Regions from separate parts of the Ectobacillus sp. OTK genome, predicted to be linked through region 1. Evidence: riboswitches for the same ligand, from Rfam matches in the RefSeq annotation. Region 1 holds a riboswitch; each other region holds the start of a gene.
The links. Region 1 has a riboswitch for thiamine pyrophosphate ahead of thiM (hydroxyethylthiazole kinase). Riboswitches for the same ligand answer to the same signal wherever they lie in the genome.
Positions count from the first base shown of each region.

Region 2: another riboswitch for thiamine pyrophosphate. It lies ahead of tenA (thiaminase II); the one in region 1 lies ahead of thiM (hydroxyethylthiazole kinase).
Region 3: another riboswitch for thiamine pyrophosphate. It lies ahead of thiC (phosphomethylpyrimidine synthase ThiC); the one in region 1 lies ahead of thiM (hydroxyethylthiazole kinase).

Region 1 is NZ_AP048547.1:5,431,652-5,439,415, forward strand. It holds gene thiE (thiamine phosphate synthase) at 1-142, opposite strand, end outside; gene thiD (bifunctional hydroxymethylpyrimidine kinase/phosphomethylpyrimidine kinase) at 162-968, opposite strand; gene thiM (hydroxyethylthiazole kinase) at 978-1,790, opposite strand; TPP riboswitch at 2,036-2,147, opposite strand; gene AC6HZ4_RS26855 (DUF8451 domain-containing protein) at 2,424-3,848, opposite strand; gene desB (Delta(10) desaturase DesB) at 4,398-5,492, opposite strand; gene AC6HZ4_RS26865 (formate/nitrite transporter family protein) at 6,324-7,121, shown strand; gene AC6HZ4_RS26870 (glycosyltransferase family 2 protein) at 7,460-7,764, shown strand, end outside.
Region 2 is NZ_AP048547.1:1,023,395-1,031,158, reverse strand. It holds gene AC6HZ4_RS05150 (thiazole biosynthesis adenylyltransferase ThiF) at 1-326, opposite strand, end outside; gene AC6HZ4_RS05145 (thiazole synthase) at 319-1,089, opposite strand; gene thiS (sulfur carrier protein ThiS) at 1,092-1,295, opposite strand; gene thiO (glycine oxidase ThiO) at 1,292-2,407, opposite strand; gene tenI (thiazole tautomerase TenI) at 2,404-3,021, opposite strand; gene AC6HZ4_RS05125 (ABC transporter substrate-binding protein) at 3,032-4,042, opposite strand; gene AC6HZ4_RS05120 (ABC transporter permease) at 4,039-4,788, opposite strand; gene AC6HZ4_RS05115 (ABC transporter ATP-binding protein) at 4,785-5,546, opposite strand; gene tenA (thiaminase II) at 5,521-6,213, opposite strand; TPP riboswitch at 6,299-6,399, opposite strand; TPP riboswitch at 6,464-6,572, opposite strand; gene AC6HZ4_RS05105 (CBS domain-containing protein) at 6,816-7,235, opposite strand; gene AC6HZ4_RS05100 (penicillin acylase family protein) at 7,289-7,764, opposite strand, start outside.
Region 3 is NZ_AP048547.1:1,384,356-1,392,119, reverse strand. It holds gene AC6HZ4_RS06800 (NupC/NupG family nucleoside CNT transporter) at 1-890, shown strand, start outside; TPP riboswitch at 1,361-1,475, shown strand; gene thiC (phosphomethylpyrimidine synthase ThiC) at 1,611-3,392, shown strand; gene AC6HZ4_RS06790 (response regulator transcription factor) at 4,340-5,887, opposite strand; gene AC6HZ4_RS06785 (cache domain-containing sensor histidine kinase) at 5,880-7,652, opposite strand; gene AC6HZ4_RS06780 (YesL family protein) at 7,714-7,764, opposite strand, start outside.

The sequences.
Region 1 (7,764 bases):
TTTCGCGATATTGAAACAGAGTAACCCCGCCGTCAATTGCGTCTTCTACAACAGAAACTAAGTCTTTCTTGCAGTTTACGCTTCCGGCAATAAAATAGACCTTTAGTAATTCTCGCATTGCATCACTTTGAATTCTTGCCATTTGGCTTCACCCCTTATCGTTAGACGTGCTGCTTCTGCTGATATGCCCAGTGATTCGTCGGTCCGTGACCGTTTCCAATTCCAAGTTGGTTTTCAATCGCGGCCTGAATGAAGTCCTTCGCTGTTTGGACTGCCGCATGTACGCTATTGCCCTTTGCCAGCTCAGCTGCAATCGCAGCAGCAAACGTACACCCCGTTCCGTGCGTGTTTTTCGTTTCGATTTTCTTGCTTGTAAAATAAAAGAATTCTTGTCCATCAAACAGCAAGTCAATGGCTTCATCCTCGGCATCATCATGACCGCCTTTAATCACCACATACTGCACACCGGTTTCAAGCAGACGCTTTGCTGCTGCCTTACGGTCCTCCAGCGTCTGAATGGACATGCCTGTTAACGCCTCCGCCTCCGGAATGTTCGGCGTTACTACTGTCGCAAGCGGCAACAAATATTCCTTTAGTGCGGCAATCGCTTCCTGCTGAAGAAGCGGTGCACCACCCTTGGCAATCATAACGGGATCAACAACGATGTTTTTCCAGCCGAACTTTCGAATTTTCTCAGCCACTTCCTGAATGATTTCACCGCTAAAGAGCATCCCAGTTTTCACTGCATCTGTTCCTAAGTCAGTGCCAATCGATTCGATTTGCTGTCCAACAGCTTCTACAGCTAGCGGATACACCCCCTGCACACCAAGGGTATTTTGTGCTGTGACAGCTGTCAAAGCGGACATACCAAATACCTTTAGCTCTTGAAATGTTTTTAAATCCGCTTGAATGCCAGCCCCGCCGCCGCTGTCAGAGCCTGCAATTGTCAGTGCTTTATATGTTCTCATTGTCATCACCTATTCCGCGATTTTTTCAACTGAACCGTATTGTGTCACGTCAGCCGCGCTTACCTTAGATAATTGATTTAATAATTCAATTTGGAAACTGCCTGGGCCTTCTTCTACCGTCTTTTTCGCTGCGATTTCTGCTGCCACCTCATAGCTGACAAGTGCTGCTACTGCAGCTTCCACGACATCCTTCTCTACAGCCGCAAATGCGCCAATAACGGATGTTAATAAACAGCCTGTTCCCGTTACCTTTGTCAAAATCGGATGTCCATTGCGGACGATATATGTTTTTGTTCCATTTGTAACAACATCTTCTTTTCCTGTAATCACAACAGTCGTATGAAGCTGCACAGCCGCTTTTTGCGCAAGCGCAACAACATCTCCCGCTCCGGCTCCTGCATCTACTCCTTTGATTGTCCAATTCTCTCCAACAACATTTGCAATCTCTGCCGCATTTCCTCTTAATGCAGCAATTTGCACCTCGCTCACAATTTTACGAGCTGTTTGTGTACGGTACGCTGTTGCTCCTGCTCCTACTGGGTCTAAAATAACAGGAACGCCGCTTTCATTTGCGGATTTCCCAGCAATGATCATCGCTTCAATTTCAGTCTCATTTAAAGTACCAATATTAAGCACAAGCGCCCCTGCGATTTTCGCCATATCGGCAACCTCTTCCTTCGCATAAGCCATAACCGGCGATGCACCAAGCGCAAGCAAGCCGTTCGCTGTAAAGTTTGTCACAACAACATTTGTAATGTTGTGTACAAGCGGATTTGTCTCTCTTACCTTCTGTAATACTTCTCCAATTTTCTGCATATTCATCAGATCTCATCCCCTTTTAATCAATAAGAAAAGCGGACACGGTCCGCCCTGCTCCCAAAGGAGACAGTTCTCCGCACATTGAGGCGCTTTTTGCCTGGGCGGGCGGAGCTCTTTCTCCACAAGAAGCTGACTGTGGGAGCAGGGCGGTGTCCCCGCAAAAAAGCGATCCTTTCCTAACTCTTATAAAAAAAGACACCTTGCGCGGGCAAAGTGTCTCGCTTAGATTGAGGATTCTCCCAATCGTAGACTTCTTTTTTACGGCTCTCCCTGCGCTGGCATAACCCAACAGGTTCAAACGGTCTACGGCGGTTCAGCCGTACTCTCAGCCTGCTTCCACAGGCTCCCGAGCTATTATAATTATATAGGAATCTTACTCCTTTGCTGTAAGAATTTCAAGCGAATTCGTACACATACAGATTACTTGAAACAAATATCCAAAACCTAATTTCCTGGGAAAAGGAAAAACGTCTTCGTAGTTAGTGAATAGATTAAAGGGACGTACATTACAAGTTTTCCGTATTTTTTAAAGAAGGGAAGTTCTAGGCAAGATTCGTTAAAATCGCTGCCTTAGAAAGGAAAACTCTGCACTGATCCTCACCCGGGAAATATTTTAGTAGAAGGGGGCGTTACAATTTACTTTTCCCGAAACAAATATGCCTGCTTCGGATGATTCGGTTGATCTGGATATTTCAATTTTATCTTTTCTTCCTGCAGCAGCTTTGCCAAATAATTATTTCGAAGCCCGTCTGATGTCCGCTCCAGCAACTGAGATAGTTCTTTTAACATAAGGGGCTTTTTCACGAGCAACTGCAAAATGATTTCCTCCATTTTACTTGGGCTCAGACGTTTCTTCCTTCTTGCCGTCTCCGCGATCGCCCATAGCTCTTTCTCAGTATCCTCTGCTATAACATTTACTTTTTGTGTGTCTATAGCCTCTGTATTTTCTAAAAAGACCGGCATCTCCTCTAGCACAGGATGATTCTCTTCGCTATTTACGGAGTTATCAACGTTATTTACGGAGTTACTTTCTTTGTTTACGGAGTCCGACTCGTTATTCAAGGAGTTATACTCCCTATTCATGGAGTCAAGATCGTTATTTATGGAGTTACTTTCTTTATTTATGGAGTTTGACTCATTGTTTATGGAGCTACCCCCTTTATTTACGGAGTTGTCAGCGTTATTTATGGAGCTCACAGCAGCTTCATAGTCGTAATATGTTGAAGCAATTTCATGCATCCACTCCAGTTGACCTTGGGTAGTGTCTTCAGACATGCTAAGCGTTAGGATCGTCCGTTCCAGCTGCATGTCCTGGTCTATCTGAGGCTGCGGCCACTGATAGTCCTTCCACGTTAAGCGCATGCTTTTCAAACCAAATCCGGCTCTTTGACAAAGATCAATTAAAATAAACATCTTAAATACATTTGGATTACGCAGATTGCTGATCCCGCCTTCAAAGGCTTGTTCAACAGGTATACGCAGCAAGCCCGGATTGGAAAATCGAATAGATTGTGCATCCCTTTCAATAACAAGCCCGCCCTCAATATAGTAATCAGCATGTACAATCATATTGATTAGTGCCTCATGGAGAGCAAGGCATACCTTCTCTTTCACATGATCTGCAGGTAAGCTCTCCGCAAAGTGATCCATCACCTTAAAATAAAAATCGTATAGGTTGCCAGACCAAGTCCCATCCTGAGAGGTGAATCTCTCAGACCAGCTGCCGCTCAGGACATCATGCAAGCTTTCTCTATATTCCAGAAAGTATTGCGGAAAAACTTCTGTTATGATTCTTTCTTCACTGAACATAAGCAGACCCGCGACTGTAAGACCTTCCTTGCTTGTATTGCGCAGCTTTCCCCATGCACCGATTTTGTATAAAAATTCTTTTGTCTCAAGCCCGTTCCACGGGTGATTTGGTTTAGTCAGAGCAAATTTTTCCCTATAGCTTTTAACGGATTCAAAGTTTAATTCATTTAGTCCATAATGCTCCAGAATTACAGTGTCTCGGGATGCTGCCGAATAATCAATTGGATGGTTCATGTTTGTATGGTTATTCACTTTTACTCTCCCTTTATTACGAACTCATTACATATATCCTTCTATTTCATCTGTTCATTTGTATTCTTATTTTACCATCTTTCTTCCCATATCTCTTGTTGTTCTCAATAAAGTATTGCAGTATGTATCATAAGCAACAAAAAGTAATCCTTCAGAATAAAAGAAAAAGAGATGATCAGGATTCAAAAAGGAGCCTGCAGGATTGTTCATTGATACACTCTTATAGGCAGAATGAAGCTCAATATTTCCCAAAGTTTTATACTTCCATCCCAAGTGTATGTTATACAGGTATAAAAAGTATTTCCATTTCTTTTACTCGCCAAATTTATACAGCAATAGCTGCTTACCGTACAGATCTTTTTATCAACCTACAAACCTGTGGATAACCTTTTCCCTTTTATCTCCCTCTAAATGTGGATAACTTTACCCAATTCTATAGCTGCTTCTGTCTAAAGGTTCTTCCATTCTTTATGAGAAAACACACAAATAAACCGTCATGTGGAATCCTTATATTGTACCGGATTCTCCATGACGGTCATTTCATGTCATTTATTGATTTTTCACCTTTGAATAGATAGGAACAGAAGCTTCCCTATCCTCAAGCTTTTGAGCTTCAATATTGTTAGGATCCAAGCCATGTCCCAAAGTGCCATACACAGTCCCAGTCTCAGGATCAATGAGCTCTGTATGATTATGATAAATTCTTGGTGTTTTCCATAAAGTAGCTAACGCTGTTGTAAGCGGCATTTCAAAATAACGATCCGGCCACATTTCTTTCACTTTTTCCTTTACCATCGGGAAATATTTTGGATTCATTCCCGGGAATAAGTGATGCTCCGCATGATACGAGAATTGGAAGTGTAAAACATCCACCCATTTTGGAACGGTTACACTCAGCGTATTCGCAAGCGGATCATTTACCGTTGTAAGCGGGTTTAAGCGATGATTCGTTGAGATATAGCCCATTACAATTGCGTTTGCAATCAAAAGCGGTATTAGGTAGACAAAGAACCATTTAACCGGGCCAAGCCATACTAATAAGGCAATCCAGGTTGCCCAAGGTAAAATAAGCTGCATCCAAACAACTGGACGATCTTTCGGCTTAAATTCATTAATATATCTTTTGAACATTCTTGATGAATGGAAAGTAAACATTAAGGACAGTAAAGTAAAGCTAATAACAGTACGAAGCCACATCGGCAGCTTATAAATTTTCCGCAATAATGGCCGTTCTTGCAATTTTTCAAGAGTTGCCCATGCATCTGGATCCTCATGCTCATCCTGTGTATGAATGTGATGCTCCATGTTGTGCCACTTTCTCCAAATCCTAGGTCCGACACATAATGGCCAAAAGCCGATAGCGCCTATAATATCACGCCATTTCTTATTCCGTATTACTGTACCATGCAAAACCTCATGAGCAAAAAGGCCTAGTCCGCCGTAGCTCAAGCCTAACACAATACTAATTGCAAGCTTGACAAACATGTTTAAATCAAATGTCCCAATCGCTACAATTCCAGAAACTACAACAATAAGATAAGCTAGTCCGCCCCAAAGCCGGGAAGGAACAGGCTGAAAAGCTTCTTTCGGCAGATGCGGAGCTACACGGGCTGCATACCACCCAAACGTACGCAATTCATTCATCAATATACCCCTTTACTTTTATGACTTATTCCAGAAAAAGCATGATGCCTACTTGCCTCTGTATTAATAAGAAACCCATGCAGTCTTTCCAGCAGCAGCTTCCGCACAAGTTTTTGCTCATTTTCTGATTCTATTATTTGGATATTTTTTACGCTTTATGTTCAATTTCTCTCATTAGACACAGATTATACATTTTTCTGGACACTAAAACCAACAAAATTAAAACCAGCTACTAAGACATGATATTAAACCTCTTTCGCTGAATTGTCAATCTATTTATGGGAGCCAAATTTTGAGATAGAATGAAAAAGAACAGGGAACATGACATCATCCCGCTCCATATGTAATGTTATATTCACACAATTATCTTAGGCCATATTTCCCCATATTATTAAGATCTATGCATATTTTTAATTAAAGATTTATTCCTTTATCACATCTACAATAGGCTGCCTCTTTGGTTGAAACCCCTTTATTTCTAGTCTCTATGTATGGCACATATAAACTTTGTGCAAAAGTTCACATAAATGCAACAAGTTGCTTTTCATTCTGGCCCCATTCAATGTCATAATGTAAGAGAATTTCACATGTTTGTTACTATCCTGATAAGGGCAGCCATTCCATTCACATAGAAAAACAGGCAATGGCTAAAATAAAACATGCGATGAGAACACTCGCCGATTGCTGGGCCTTTGGGCGAGGACAGAGACTTATTTGCACTTATACGTTATTTCTAAAATTTCTTGCTATGTTAAATGGCCTTCTAGCTGGAATTTTATAAATTCTTAAAGTATAAAACAAACCAAGGCACAAGAATGGGGGCAAAAGCATATGGAGATGAAATCATTAATTGCAGTAGAGAATTTAGCCTTAAAAAAGTTAAAAACTTTCCAGCAAAGCAGTTTACGGTATATATTAAGGTCTATGCTAGCTAGTATGTTTATTGGATTTGGGGTCATTGTAGCCTTTAAAACAGGCAATTTCTTTTATATGGAGCATTCACCAATTGCCTATCCAATAGCAGCATTAACATTCGGAGCAGCCATTATCCTAATCTCTTACGGCGGGGGAGATTTATTCACAGGCGATACATTCTACTATACATTTGCGGCACTTCGTAAAAAAATACGTTGGCCTGATGTATGGAAGCTGTGGGGCATGAGTTACGCAGGAAATATTTTAGGAGCCGTTGTCTTTGCAGGTTTAATTTACACAACCGGACTTTTTAATGATTCCTCCGTAAATAGCTTCTTATTAGCTGTTGTAGAGAAAAAAATGCACGTCTCAACATTTGAATTGTTTTTCCGGGCTATTTTGTGTAACTGGCTTGTCTGCCTTGCCTTTTTTATTCCAATGTCTTTGAAGGAGGATGGCGCAAAGCTGTTTATCATGGTCCTATTTGTATTCTGCTTTTTCATTTCTGGATATGAACACAGCATTGCCAATATGTGTACATTTGCAATTGCATTAGTATTACACCATCCTGGCACGATTTCCTTTGCCGGAGTGGTGCACAACCTTATACCTGTTACAATTGGTAACTTAATAGGCGGCAGCATATTCATGGGTTGGATGTATTATTACGTGAATAAGCCTTATATGGGAGAGCAGGAGAGGGTAGATCACTAACAGTTTGTTATTAACATTCACAAGATGTAATCAGTAGGAACTTATAGCATATATTCAGCTCCCCCGTCTAAGCTCTAGGCGGGGGAGTTTAGTTTCAAATGATACTCTCTAGAACACATTGCCTAATCATTCATTTCTTCAGTATAATTATGAAATTAGGAGTTAAAAGCAATGAATTCATATTCGCAGCAGTAAGCTCGTTGCTTTACATACAGTGCCTTTGAGGACGAGCCAGCATCCTTTTACAAGGCATTTCTATAGCACATACTAAGAACACCTTAAGAAGATAGAACTCACATGATAACCTGAAGAATATAGAAAGAATAGAGGTAGATAAAATGGAGAAAGTACAGATCCTACTGTCGACATATAATGGCGAAAAGTATATAGGTCAGCAGCTAGACAGCTTGCTTGGGCAGGATTATCCAAATATAAATATTTTAATTCGCGATGATGGCTCAAAAGACAATACCGTATCAATCGTAGAAGCTTACAGCAAGAAGCATGGTAACATTACATTGATAAAAGGGGAAAATAAGGGTGTTATCTCTAGTTTCTTCGAGCTTGTACTGCACGCCTCCCCTGATGCTTCCTATTATGCCTTTTGCGACCAGGATGACTTCTGGAAGCCAACAAAGGTGTC
Region 2 (7,764 bases), 1.1 Mb from region 1:
TCTAAAACTGTTACATCCTGTATGCGGGCAATAACCTCAATCTCCTTATTTATAGAACGTAATCGCTTTTGAGCCGCAATTGCTTTAGGCAGATGTTCCTCTACATCTTGTTCAGAGTACAATTGCTGTCTTTGCAAATTGCTCCAATCCACATAGTCACGGTCCACAATCGTAATCCGGCCAATACCGGCACGAGCGAGCATTTCAGCGCTCCCGCTGCCGAGCGCGCCCGCACCGATGATAAGGACATGCTTCTCCTGTAGCTTCTTCTGGCCCTTCGCACCAATCGGTGAAAACAATATTTGACGGGAATAGCGACTATTCAAGAACACTCATTCCTTCGATTGGACTGCTTGCTGTGGCATATCGCTTCCGAGCAATGCGGCCCGCCTCATAGCCAAGTCGACCAGCCTCAATCGCGAGTTTCATCGCCTCAGCCATCTTCACTGGATCCTTCGCGCCGGAAACAGCAGTGTTTAGCAGTACACCATCCGCCCCTAGCTCCATTGCCAGCGCAGCATCAGCCGGTCCGCCAATACCCGCATCAACAATGACAGGTACCGTTGCTTGCTCAATGATAAAGCTTAAATTCAATGGATTTACAATTCCAAGACCGGAGCCAATCGGTGAAGCACCTGGCATAATCGCATGTACACCAAGCTCCTGAAGCTTTCTAGCCAGTACAACATCATCTGATGTATAAGGAAGCACTGTAAATCCTTCCTTCAGCAGCTCTTCACTCGCCTTTAACGTCTCAACCGGATCAGGAAGAAGTGTCTTCCAATCACCGATTACCTCAACCTTTACCATATCGCAAAGGCCAGAGGCCTTCGCAAGCTTAGCAATTCGAACTGCCTCTTCTGCCGTTTTTGCGCCAGCCGTATTTGGCAGAAGCGTATACTTTGTAACATCAATTTTCTCTAGCAAATTTGGTTGGCTTGCATCAAAAATATCCATGCGTCGCACTGCAAAGGTTAAAATTTCTGCTTCTGATACTTCGATTGCTTGTCGCTGCACATCATAATCACTAAATTTTCCTGTACCTAATAATAAACGTGATTGAAATGAAAATGATCCAATTTTTAGCATGTTCAGCCGCCTCCTACAAATGTCACGATTTCGATTTGGTCTCCGTCAAACACTGATGCATCCTTGTGCATTGACTTTTCTAAAATCTCACTATTCTTCTCGACAACAACAATCTTGCCTGCTAACCCTAAATGGGACAGCAATTGCTCAACTGTGGCAACATGTTCGGGTACATCCACTTTTCGCCCGTTAATTTGTAAAATCAAACAATCCCCTCCTTACTCAAAAGAGACTCCAACAAGCTTTGCACGGGCTTGCCTTCTATCAAATCAGCCATGTACTCACCGGTAATTGGACTTAGCAAAATCCCGTTTCGATAATGCCCTGCGCAGGCATATAAGCCAGCTACATCCGGATGCTCTCCCATATACGGCATACAGTGGTTTGATTGCGGACGCAGACCGGCCCATGCTGTATCCCACTCCGCTTCCTGCAGAGCTGGTACAAGGCGGAACGCACGCTCCATCAAATAGGCGATACTCTTGGCACATACCGTTTTGTTGTATGTATGCGGTTTGACAGTGGCGCCGATTAAATACTGACCGCCCCGCTTTGGTACAATGTAAAAGCCATCTTGAAAAATCGGCGCCTTCAGCAGGGGCTTATAGCTCTTTACGGAAACCATCTCTCCCATTACCGGATACGTTCCCCATGTAGAGTGAAAATCCTGTAAAAGGTTTGTGCTCCATGCCCCAGATGCGATAATAACCTTGCTGCATGAGAAGATTCCTTCTGTTGTCACAACGCCCGTTACTCGATTTTGCTCCTGCAAAATTTCAATAACCTTTGTTCCCTCGTAAATTGCCGCGCCTGACAAAGCAGCTGAATGTGCCAAAGCACGTGTTAACTCAGGAGCAATGACATGTCCATCCTTTGGACAATACAAAGCGCTTACGATATGAAGTGAAAGCTCTGGTTCTTGTTCACGCAGCTGTTCACCGCTTAACAAATGCGTCTCTTCACCTGTTTGCTGCTGCCATGTCATAATGTGCTCTAAGCGTTTTGCTTCCTCTTCGTTTTCAGCAACCCGATAAATCCCCTTCTCTTCATAGGCAATGTCAATGCCCGTTTTCTCGCGCAGCCGGTCAGCCAGCTTAGGAAATAAAGCGCGGCTTTTTCTGGCAAGTTCAAACAATGGATCATATTCATCCCACTCTGCTTGTACACCAAGAAGTCCAGCTGCCGCTTTGGATGCCTCCCCGGAAATCGTTCCTTTCTCCAATACCGCTACGCTATGTCCTCTTTCAGAAAGAGAATGCGCAACGGAACAGCCGATTACTCCACCGCCAATAATAATGATGTCATAGCCTTTGCTCATTGCCTTTCTCCCCACCTTTGGATTTGTTCTCCATACTGCTTCACTGCCTCTAAGGGATTGTCTGCATCCCAAATACTTGACATCACTGCGACTCCACTCACACCAGCGTCAAACACCGCTTTCACATGAGCTGGCACAATTCCTCCGATTGCCGTCACAGGAATCGTAAGCGTTCTTGCAATCTCTTGTATCTCTGCCAATCCTCTCGGCGGAACTCCATCCTTAGAACGTGTTGCAAATATATGACCATATAATACAGAATCAGCTCCCTCCTGCTGCTTAAGCAGAGCCTCCTCCAAGGAGTGCACAGAGCAGCCGACATGAAGCTGCGGAAACCGGTCCTTTATAATTCGAACGTCAACGCTTGTATATCCTAACTGTACGCGGTTCACACCAGTTAATAAAGCAATGTCTATTCGATCGTTTATAATAAGCTTAGAAGGTGCGATGCCTCTTTGAATAAGAAGCATCACTCCTTCATATAATTCTTTTGTAGTTTTATGGCGTTCGCGAATATGAATGTAATCTGTGTAATCAATAATCTCACATGCTATATCAGCCATTTGTACAAAGGAAAGCTTTCCATTTGAAATAACGTGGAATTCCTGTTTCATCCCCAGCACCCTATTTTAAAAGATCCTCAAATAATTCCTCTGGAGCAACCTCTTTTTGTGCCATTCCTTTTTCTTTTAACCATTTGCTTTGCTCTTCCCATGATTTTGCTGTTTGCGATAAGAACGGCTCATCCTGCGCTTCCATTTTGCTTAATAAAATTTCCATGCTCTGCTTTTCAACCGCAGGAATAAGAGGGAAGCTTTCCTTCTCCTCGTGGCTTAATAAAATCTGCAAAGCCTCATCTGGATTTTTCTTCATAAATTCATAGCCTTTTTGTGCACCGCGAAGAAAAGCCTGCAGCGTTTCTTTATCTTCCTTAATTGTTTTCTCTCCCGCTACAAATACAAGCTCATAATAATTTGGAACACCGTAATCAGCAGGACTGAAGTAAGATGGTTCATAGCCCTTATCTCTCAATACTGGAACCTCATGATTAATATAAGCACCCGTCACTGCATCCGTTTTCTTCGTAATCAAGGCTGGAACAAGGTCAAAACCAACATCAACAATTTTCACCTTACTTGGATCTCCACCGTCTGCCTTCACCATTGTTTTTACATATTCTTCGCTAAGCGGCGTACCTGGGAACCCGATTGTCTTTCCTTCCAAATCCTTTGGTGACTTAATATTTGAGTCTTTCAAAGCCACAACATGATTTAACGGAGAACGTACAACTGCCCCAATCGATTTCACTGGAATACCTTCGTTTGCTTTCGCAATGACAACATCCGGTTGATAGTAGAGACCTACTGTTGCTTTTCCAGCAGCTGTTAACGTGAGTGGATCTGTTGGATTAGATGGAAATTGTACCTTCACGTTAATGCCCTCTTCCTTGAAATATCCTTTTTCAATCGCCGTATAAATAAAGCTGTGCACTGCATTTGGGTACCAATCAAGCATCACGGTTACTTCTTTTGTTTCTTTTTTCTCAGTTTTCTTAGCGCTGTCCGTTCCTTGTGAACAGCCTGCCATTACTGTTACCAGCAAGGCAGCAACAACCAAACGAATAAACCATTTCATAAGTATTTCCTCCAGTTGATAAATTTCTTTTCTAGCAGCGATACGATAACTACAAACAAAATTGCTAGCAAAGATAAAAGAAAAATAGGAGCGAACACGCCGGCCCCGTCTAGCTGCGTCATCATTCTTTTACTAAAATAGCCAAGTCCTGCCTGTGCTCCGAGCCATTCTCCAATCGCCGCACCTATAACGCTCATCGGTACTGCGACCTTGAGAGCTGAAAAAAAGTACGGAAGCGATGCAGGGATGCGCAGCTTTAAGAAAATATCTCGTTTGCTTGCTCCGTATGTGAATAGCAGCTCTTCCCATTCCTTCTTCGCAGATCGAAAGCCATCATACGTATTCACCGCAATCGGAAAGAAGGCAATGAGAACTGTGACAACGACCTTACTCCAAATGGAATAGCCAAACCAAAGCACAAATAACGGTGCCAGAGCGGTGGTCGGAATCGTTTGCGACGCAACAAGCAACGGGTAGAAAGCCTTCTCCGCGAATGGACTTACACTCATCATGACAGCAAGTCCCACCCCAAGCACAATGGAAATCGCAAGGCCGATTAGGACGATAAGAAGCGTAGCGGGAAGATGAACCGTAAATAAAATATCTCGCAAATCCCATATCTTCTGCACAATTGCACTTGGAGACGGCAAAATATACATTTCATTTACAATACGTGCTCCAACTTCCCAGCCGGCTAGAAGAACAATAGCAACGAAAAATGCCGGTAAATAAGAGAACTGCTTCATACCTGCACCTTCCCTTTTAACATGCCGATGAGTTCTTCTCTTAGCTCTAGCAATTCAGGTCTCGCCAAATCACGACGTGTTCTCTCTTTTCCAAGAGGAACAGTCAGTTCGGTAAGAGAGCAAATCGGCTGTTCCGTAACAACGAGCACACGATTGGAAAGGAACAAAGCTTCCTCTACGTCATGGGTAATAAACATAATGGTTTTTTCCCATTTCCTCCATTGCTCATACAGCCATTCCTGCATGTTCACCTTGGTAATTGCATCGAGCGCACTGAACGGTTCATCAAGTAGAAGTACATCCGCCCCGGTTAAGAAGGTTCGCAGAAAGGAAACTCGCTGACGCATCCCTCCCGACAGATCCTTTGGATGCTTTCGCTCATAGCCATCTAGCCCGAAAACAGGAAGATACTCCCGCACCTTTGCATACGCCTCTTTTCGCTTCATTCCGCGGCATTCTAATGGAATAGCGGCATTTTCTTCAATTGTCCGCCAAGGCAGCAGCAAATCCTGCTGCGGCATATAGCCGACCGCTCCGTCTCTCGGCTGAATGCTTTTCCCATTCACAACGACTTTTCCCTGCTGTACTTCCTCGAGTCCGGTAACAAGGCGTAAAATGGTACTCTTCCCAGAGCCGCTCGGTCCAACTAAACTAATGAACTCACCTTTTTGAATCGTAAGATCTAATTCTTTTAAAACAGTTTTTCCGTCTCCTGGATAAGAAAACGAAACGTTATGAAATTGTAGAACACTGTTCATCGAAGCTCCACATCTCCTTGCGGTAAGCCATATCCCAGAATAAATATTCAAAACGGCTTGTTGTCATAAAAATCTCTTCTAGATGCGCCAATTCCTTCTCTGACTTTCCTTCCGCCAGTTCATTCATTAAATCAATAACCCAGATGCAAAGCTCCGCATACTCCTCCGAGCTATAGCCGCGAATCCATTCTCCATAAAACTCATGATCGCTCGCCCCTGGCACATCGTTAAGGCGCTTTCCAATCTCCCAATAGCTCCACATGCAAGGTAACAGCGCAGCAACAAGCTCAGCAAGCGTCCCGTTTTGTGATACAGACAGCATATAATTCGTATAAGCAAGATTCATTGATGCCGGCTTTGCCTGTTCCATGTCCTCTATTGAAATACCGAGACGCTTTGCATATTCCTTATGGATGTTCATCTCACCGTTTAATATCCCGTCAATTTGCCAAGCAAATTTGCTCATTACCTGCAAATCCTGAGCCTTCACAACACCTAAAGCATATACCTTTGCATATTCAATTAAGTACAAATAATCTTGTATAATATAAAACTGAAACTTATCTAATTCCAGTTCTCCATTTCCAATCCCCTTCACAAACGGATGCTGATGACTTTTCTCCCAAATTGGCTGCACGTTTTGAAATAATCTATCACAAAACTTCATTCTTGCTCCTCCTTTAAATGTCGAACTGAAATTCAATTAAAAAACCGCTTCTAACAAGAAACGGCCACATACAATCATTTAAAATGGTTGCTGCTTGCCACTTCCTTACGCTGGGATTATCCAGGTCAAGTAATAAGGGTTAAGGTTTATACCTTTCTCAGCTTCATTGCACCCCTAGTGGAAGTATAAAAATATAAAAATATATCAAAAAACCCGATTTCCAGGTAAGGGGAAATCGGGCTAGTACGTTCATCATCCGTTTTCGCTTTCCTACGCTGGAATTATCCAGATCAGGTAAAAGGGTAAAAGACTATCGGTCTTACTCTCAGCCGGCCATACCAGCTCCCCTAGCACAATTTATTATTAACAGTGCTAGTATAGCACTGGGTTACACAATACAGCAAGAGGTTTACTAGAAATATTAAAAATACATTATTCATGTAAAGTATGTAATTGTGTGAAAAGCAGATGGATCCAACCCTTTTTCTACAAAAAATGAACCGTTGCCATAACCCTTATTTTTACTAGGTTTATGATAACGGTTCATCGCATAGGGTGACCCAAAAAGGATATCTCTTCTACTCAAGCCACCTTATATTTTCTTACTCATGATGCTCTGAAATTTCACTCAACGCATAACCAGCTTGATCATCTGCATATTTTTCAATAGCTAAATCTCCAAGCGAAAGCATTCCCACTAACTGTCCGTTCTCTACAACTGGAAGACGACGAATTTGATGACGAGCCATTAATTCAGTCGCCTTTTCGACTGGATCTGATGGAGACACACTAATAATGTCTGTTGTCATTACTTCTGTAATCTTGTTAGAGCCAGGATTTTTATCCGCAATACCGCGAATTACAAGGTCACGGTCGGTAACAACCCCAACTAAGCGATTGTTTTCTACAATTGGGATAATCCCAACGTCCTCTTGCTTCATTTTTACAGCTGCCTCATACACATTATCCACTGGAGTGCAGTATGAAATATCTGTACTCATTAGGTCTCTTACTGTTGTCATTGCAATCCCTCCTTGCAACTACTATTATAACCAAATTCACTGCTTTCATTTATTTATTGAGCAGGAAGAAGACGGAGGATACTCCCAGATTTCTCAGTGAGCGATGTTGTATGATACGTCCCGATCACCCAATCCTTCATTTGATCATGGTACCACTCGCTCTGAGTATGGCCTGACTGCCCAGGAGCAACGATATGATGGCCTGTTGTTACATCATTTAGATCTATCACAAAATGTGAAGATGCTCCACGATCAGCAAAACCTTCAGCATTCGAGCCCGATGACTGCACCGTAACACTGCTTCCTCCAATCGGAATAGGCGTTTCCAGGTTAAACAAATAATTAAAAGGTCTTATGTGAGACAATGGATGCGTAAAGACAAGACGGTGAAAGCCACCCCATTGCCAGTCTCTGACACTTGGCCCTTGCGTCTTCTCAATGCTCTGTACCGCCCTTGTTAGGGATTTTTTTAGTACCTTATCCAGACCACCTTGTTCTTGTATCCACGGTCCAGGCTGGCCATTTTGCG
Region 3 (7,764 bases), 1.5 Mb from region 1:
TTTTCATTGCAGTATTAATCGGGATATTGCAACACCTCAAAGTTTTACCTTTTATCATTAAAGGAGTCGGTTTCCTATTAAGTAAAGTAAATGGTTTAGGAAAGCTGGAGTCCTATAATGCTGTTGCAGCAGCAATTATTGGACAAGGAGAAGTATTCATTACAGTAAAGGATCAGTTAAGCCGGTTGCCAAAAAGCCGATTATATACGCTTTGTGCCTCTTCCATGTCTACTGTTTCTATGTCAATTGTTGGTTCGTACATGAAAATGGTTGAACCCAAGTATGTGGTAACAGCACTTGTTTTGAACTTATTTAGCGGATTTATCATTGTCCACATTGTAAACCCTTACAAAATAAATGAAGAGGAAGATATTTTAGAGTTACAAGAAGAAAAAAAACAAACATTCTTTGAAATGTTAAGTGAATACATTACACTCGGATTTACTATTGCTGTTATGGTGGGTGCAATGTTAATTGGCTTTGTAGCATTAATGGCAGCAATTAATGGTGTATTCGACTATATTTTCGGTATCACATTCCAAAGTGTCTTAGGATATATCTTCTCACCATTGGCTTTCATTATGGGAATTCCAGCATCAGAAATGCTGGAAGCTGGTAAGATTATGGCAACAAAATTAGTTACAAACGAGTTTGTAGCAATGCTTGATTTAGCAAATGTATCAGCAGAGTTATCACCACGAACAGTTGGTATTTTATCAGTATTTCTTGTATCATTTGCCAATTTTTCTTCCATTGGGATTATTGCTGGTGCGACAAAAAGTATTGACGCAAAACAAGCGAATGTTGTTTCTCAATTTGGTTTAAAACTTTTATATGGAGCCACTTTAGTAAGTATATTATCAGGGACTATTGTTGGTGTGATGCTGTAATCTTTGAGTAGAATAGAAGAGCAAATGTAAAAGGGATAGCTCACGCTATCCCTTTTACAGCCCTCCTGATCAAACTTTATTTCTTGGTTCCGCATCTGTTTTTTAATCTCTACATACTTTCTCTTCTAACTTAGAAGCTTCCGAGCATAAGTTATTTCGGTTATCCATTTACTCTCAAGGCTAGCAGGAAATTTCTATTCTATGGCTCTAACGAAGAATTTTTGTACTAGAACCTAATCTTCCCTCTTTTTCAATGACTCTTATTTTACAAGAAAACGAATGTACGAAAAGATATAAATTCGTGCATTCAAATTGTTTACAGTCTTCAAAATAAAAACAAAATCCCCGCACATCTGCCGTAATATCCCGTTAGTCTTGAGGCACTATTCCAACGGCTTCGATAAAAACAGCTAAATATTCCCTTTACAATTCTCTCTATATTCTTTATAGTAAACTTGTAAAACTTAAAATTTTCAGACTAGGGGTGTCCAATAAGTTGGGCTGAGAGAGAAACACGATAAAGTTTCTTAACCCTCAGGACCTGATCTGGTTCATACCAGCGTGGGGAAGTTAGAATATCTACTACACATAATGATTAATAATTATTATGTACCTATCCTCTAACATCAGCCGGGTCCTATAACAGGTCCCGGCTTTTCATGCTGCAAGTGGATTGGATTTTGTCCTTTTTAATCATTTAAAAAAGGAGCGAATACAATCATGAAAAACAATTCTGTACAGGATATGAATTTTTCTATCATGTCTAGTTTCTCGGGAAGTAAAAAGGTCTATGTAGAAGGATCTAGACCAGACATTCAAGTTCCGATGCGCGAAATTCAATTAAGTCCAACAACTGGTTCATTTGGTGAAGAGGAAAATCCCCCTGTACGTGTGTATGACACAAGCGGCCCGTACACAGATACCAATGATTTAGTCGATATCCGCAATGGTCTCCGTCCGATACGCCGCAATTGGGTTCTCGAACGTGAGGATGTAGAGGAGTATGAAGGGCGAGAGATAAAGCCTGAAGATAATGGGTATAAAAAGGATGATCCACGAGCTAATGCACTTGTCTTTCCAGGACTCAAGCGAAAACCATTACGTGCAAAAAAAGGGAAAAATGTAACGCAGATGCATTATGCACGTCAAGGAATTATTACTCCTGAAATGGAATTTATTGCTATAAGGGAAAATGTTTCCCCTGAGTTTGTTCGGGATGAAGTGGCCCGCGGCCGCGCCATTATTCCTGCTAACATTAATCATCCTGAAGCGGAACCAATGATTATTGGACGTAACTTCCATGTGAAGATTAACGCGAATATCGGAAATTCAGCTGTTACTTCATCTATCGAAGAAGAAGTGGAAAAAATGACATGGGCTACTCGTTGGGGAGCAGATACACTAATGGATCTTTCCACCGGTAAAAACATCCATACAACTCGCGAGTGGATTATTCGAAATTCACCTGTTCCAGTTGGAACTGTACCTATTTATCAGGCACTTGAGAAAGTGAATGGAATTGCTGAGGATTTAACTTGGGAAGTGTTCCGCGACACATTAATCGAACAGGCGGAACAGGGTGTGGATTACTTTACGATTCATGCGGGTGTGCTTTTGCGATATATTCCATTAACAGCAAAGCGCGTAACTGGAATTGTTTCACGAGGCGGCTCTATTATGGCACAATGGTGTCTTGCCCATCATAAAGAAAACTTCCTTTACACTCACTTTGAAGAAATCTGTGAAATTATGAAAGCATATGATGTATCCTTCTCCTTAGGAGATGGCCTCCGTCCTGGTTCAATCGCAGATGCAAACGATGAAGCACAATTTGGGGAATTGGAAACATTGGGTGAACTCACAAAGATTGCATGGAAGCATGATGTGCAAGTAATGATTGAGGGACCGGGCCACGTTCCTATGCACTTAATCAAAGAAAACGTGGATAAACAAATGGAACTCTGCCAAGAAGCTCCATTCTATACTCTTGGACCGCTTACAACAGATATTGCTCCTGGCTACGATCATATTACTTCGGCAATTGGAGCTGCAATGATTGGGTGGTTTGGCACAGCAATGCTTTGTTATGTAACTCCAAAAGAACACCTAGGGCTTCCGAATAAAGAGGATGTGAGAGTAGGGGTTATTACATATAAAATTGCTGCTCACGCTGCTGATTTAGCCAAAGGTCATCCGGGTGCCCAAAAACGAGATGATGCCCTTTCAAAAGCAAGATTTGAGTTTCGTTGGAGAGACCAGTTTAACCTATCCCTTGATCCTGAAAGAGCAATCGAATATCATGATGAAACTCTTCCAGCTGAAGGTGCCAAAACTGCGCATTTCTGTTCCATGTGCGGTCCAAAATTTTGCAGCATGAGAATTTCACAGGATATTCGTGATGCTGCAAGGGAAAAAGGACTTGGTGTTGAAAGCATCATTGACGAGGGTTTAAAAGAAAAAGCAAATGAATTTAAAAAAACAGGCGGCGAACTCTACCTATAATACGTATAGCTGGAAAGGAGAATTCGATGCAGCGAGTGATCCAAATTAAAGAGGAAATAAGACAACTAAACAATCTGCTAGAACGGCTGAAGGAAGAGCTAATTAGCCTGCAAAACAATTGTAAGCATGAATTTATAAGCAATGGTTATGTACGAACCTGTACAAAGTGTCAGAGGGTAGAAAGTCTACATTGGTAATAGTAGTTTATAACACTTATTGTAAGAAAGTTTAGATAAAGTGTTATAAAGAACTGAAAGGTAGCCCTTACAAGCTAAATTTGCAACTTTACCCATTCCTCGAAGTTACACTAATACAAGATAAGGCATCTAATCAGGGATTACCTAACCAGTTATACTCTATTTAAATAGCATAAAAAGTGGTTCTGATGCAAATATGATGTTTTCGAAACATAGAACCGCAATATCCTTTTCAGCTGTGAATTATGATACGACAGTCATTTATGTATAAATTCAATCTTAGCCTGGACAGACTTCACCCCTTGCTGAAGTCTGTCCTTTTTTGAATTCTAGCATAGTACGAATTCACTTCTTTATAAAACGATGATCTTGCTCCATTGCATATTATTCGAGTGTTTCTGTTGTCTCAGTTGTATATTGTTAGGTATGTTTTTTCCTTTTAACGGTTCAATCGCTATAGGATCGCCGCGTAATGACGTGAGGTATAGAAGCATGAAAAGGCTGCAAAGCTTTCTTGAAGAAGCTACTTTGCAACCTTTATGTCTCATATTTTACAACCGGACATGCTTCCCTGACATTATTCAACTCTGGAAGGAAACTCGTTCCGTATTTTGGCACGGATACACCAGAGTTTCCGGCTACTGTTGCTCCAATATCTTGCAAATATTTAACGGATTGGAATTTCTTGTCCTGCGTTTTTCATACTTGGACTGTAAAACAACAACAGTATCTATTCACGTGTATGATCCTTTAAAGCGCCTTTCGGTATTCGGAAGGAGTACATCCTGTATGCTTTTTAAATACTTGGCTGAAATATTGCGGATTATCGCCAAATCCTATCATTTCCGCTAGCGTCACAATTTTCACATCATCCATTTGCTTGATCTGTTCCATCGCTTTTTCAATTCGTGCCTTCATTACATAGTTAGAAAACCGTTCTCCTGTTTCTTGTTTAAACAGCTTCCCTAAGTAATCCGCGTTCATATATAGCATTTGATTTGCAACCCACTTTAATGATAAGTTCGGATTGCCAAGATGCCCATCAATAATGCCAATTACCTTATTAATAATGGATGAATGCTTTGTCTTATGCCGGTCGTAATACGTAAGGGTAATTTCTTTTGCAGTCTGTTCAAAAAATGTTTTCATTTGCTGCACTGTATTCATTGCCATAAGAGCAGAAATTTTCTCCATGTATACATTCATACGCTCTGAATCACATGTCTGAACCATAACAAGGAACAGCTGCATTGCATATGATTTGGTTAAATGAATGCCTAACCGTTTGTTGATGAGGGTAGTAAAAAAGTTTGTAATTTCTTCATGCACATCTTCCCAATGCCCTGATTTAATCAGTAAACAAAATTGCTGTTCATCAAATTCTATGTGGAAGTTGTTGCTTTGGCTAACAGACATTATATCCTTCTTTGTAATAATACTTCCCTCGCTTAAATAAAAACGATGATTCAAGCATTCCAACGTTTCTTGATAGAGTTTTCTCGCGCTGCGAATATGATCCGCTTCACTTACCGCAACTGTGGTATCCAGCTCGTAAAACTGAAAGAAGCGCTCACGGATGAGATTAATTTGATCCTGCAGCTTTGCTGCTTCTCCTTCCTCCATAATAAATAGGACGTATTCTCCAATAATCGTACTTAGCAAGGGAGAAACAAAGATTTCCTCCGCAATGTTTTTGATCGCATACATATGCTCAAAATCAAATTCACCCTCTAATTGAAACAAAATAAGCCGCACTTGCTGATCGCTTAATTCAATATGAAACAGCCTTTGATAATAGCTTAAGTCTTTGTTTGTATAGATTTTATTCGAAATAAACTCCTTCAATAGCTGCTCCTTTAGATAAGGCTGCGCTGTTTCAAAACGGCTTTTTATACCTTGTACAAACTGCTCCTTATGCTCCTCTTCTTTGATTTCACTTGTTACTTCTTGTAATGTTTCCATGATGGTATGCTCATTACAAGGCTTTAGTAAATAATGCTTTACTCCATATTGCATGGCGCTTCTGGCATATTCAAACTCAGAGAACCCAGATAGTAAAATAAAACGAATAGAAGGAAACTCCTGATGTACCTTAGCTGCTAATGCCAGCCCGTCCATGCCCGGCATTTTAATATCACTAATAACAATATGCGGCTGCTCATGAACAATTTTTTCATAGGCTTCAATACCATTTCGTGCGGTATCGACTAATACCGTGTCTAACGCAGCCCAATTAATCCCATTTGAAATCCCTTCCAAAATAATTCGTTCATCATCTACTAATAATACCTTATACATATTCTTCACACCCCACTTGATACGGTAATATGATGCTTACTGCCGTCCCCTTCTGAGGTAAGCTCTCTATTTTTAAACCATATTGCTCACCGAAGGAAAGCTTAATCCGTTCATCAATATTCTGTAATCCAATGCCATTCCCTCTTGTTTTTACTTGTCCGCTCTTTATCTTATTAAGTAACGAAGCGTCCATCCCCGGCCCATTGTCCTCTACTGTAAGATAAAAGCAGCCTTCTTCTCTAAAGGCTCTGACTGTAATCGTACATGGTTCAATCGAGGGCTCCAAAGCATAGTGAATCGCATTTTCAATTAAAGGCTGTACGGTAAGCTTTGGAATATAGCAATTTTGTAAATCCGGAGGAATATCTAAAGAAAAATCCAGCCGTTCTTCAAATCGGTATTGTTGAATTGTTATATAGGACCGAACAATTTCAATTTCTTTCTCAATCGTGATGACATCTTCCTTCATACTGATAGAATTCCGAAGCAAATATCCAAGTGACTCGACCATTTTAGAAATCTGCTGCTGCTGATTTGCTTTTGCCAGCCAGTTAATCGATTCTAAAGTGTTGTACATAAAGTGAGGATTGATCTGCGCTTGGAGTGCTTTAAACTCCGTTTCCTTGATCAACAGCTGCTTTTCATAATTCTCTTTAATCAGTTCATTGATTCGCTGTACCATAGTTGTAAAATTACGATGCAGAATGCCAACCTCATCTTGATGCAACGGAGGGGAAGGCAATGATTCCGCTATTGTAAAATCTCCCTTTTGAATATGCTTCATAGCTGAAACTAACCTTTCAATCGGGCTTGTAATTCTTTTCGAGAATCTAACGCCTAAAGAAATAACAAAGATAAACAGCAAAATAAATATAATGATAAGAGAATACTTTACTGCTGTTACCTTCGCAAACATGAGATTAAAAGGGATGATATTCCAATACGTCCAATCCGCATAAGATGACTGAATATGAGTAATAAAATATCTTTGCCCGCCTACCTTTTGAATTTTATAGCCTTGCTTTGTATTGTTTGAGAAGTCAAATTGTTTAAAGCTGTTGATTGTTTTTTCTGAAAAAAATATGTTTTGTCCGCTGGAAATCATAATACTTCCAGCTATTTCTTCCCATTCCTTCGGCAGATCTCTCACAATTTTTTCTAAATCAACATGAATGACTAATGTTCCTAATTTGTCTAAGCTTAAATTTTCGTACGATCGAATTTGTCTCGCAGAAACTAAGAAATCATTGAAGCCATCAGGTGTAATCCATAGGGTACCTCCATGCTGCTTAGCCGCTTTATAGATGATAAGATTTCTCTGTTCTTGTGATAGCGGCGCAGGATTCGTTCCAGCTACATATTCTGTTCCATTCGCAGCAAGCAAACGAATCGAATGAATATACTTTTCTGAGCCAACATAATTTGTTAGCTTGTCCCAGAGCTCCTTTTGAATGCGGTATTGTTCGTAACCGCTAATATTACCTTTTAAATCTTTTAGGTTTCTTTGTATATCATTATCTGTAATAATATCGAAGGAAATTTCCTCTACCTTTTTCAGTTCATCTTGAATACTATTAGACGACATCGTTAACACTTGGGAGGACTTTCGATAAATTTGCTCATCATAAATTTGAAAGGCATATTGTAACCCAATTAACATAAAGGAAAGAGAAACAATCATAATAAAAGATATAAAGATAACTAGCTTATATTTGATTTTTAAGTTTTGGTAGGTATTTGTTATAGAGAGCAGCAGCTTATTCATGGAAGTTAAAGTCCCCCCTCACGTTTACATGCTTTATTGCATTTGTAAGCTTCTATTTGATCTAGATTGTTTGTCTCTTTGTGTAGCTGTGATCAATACTATGAAAGGCCTT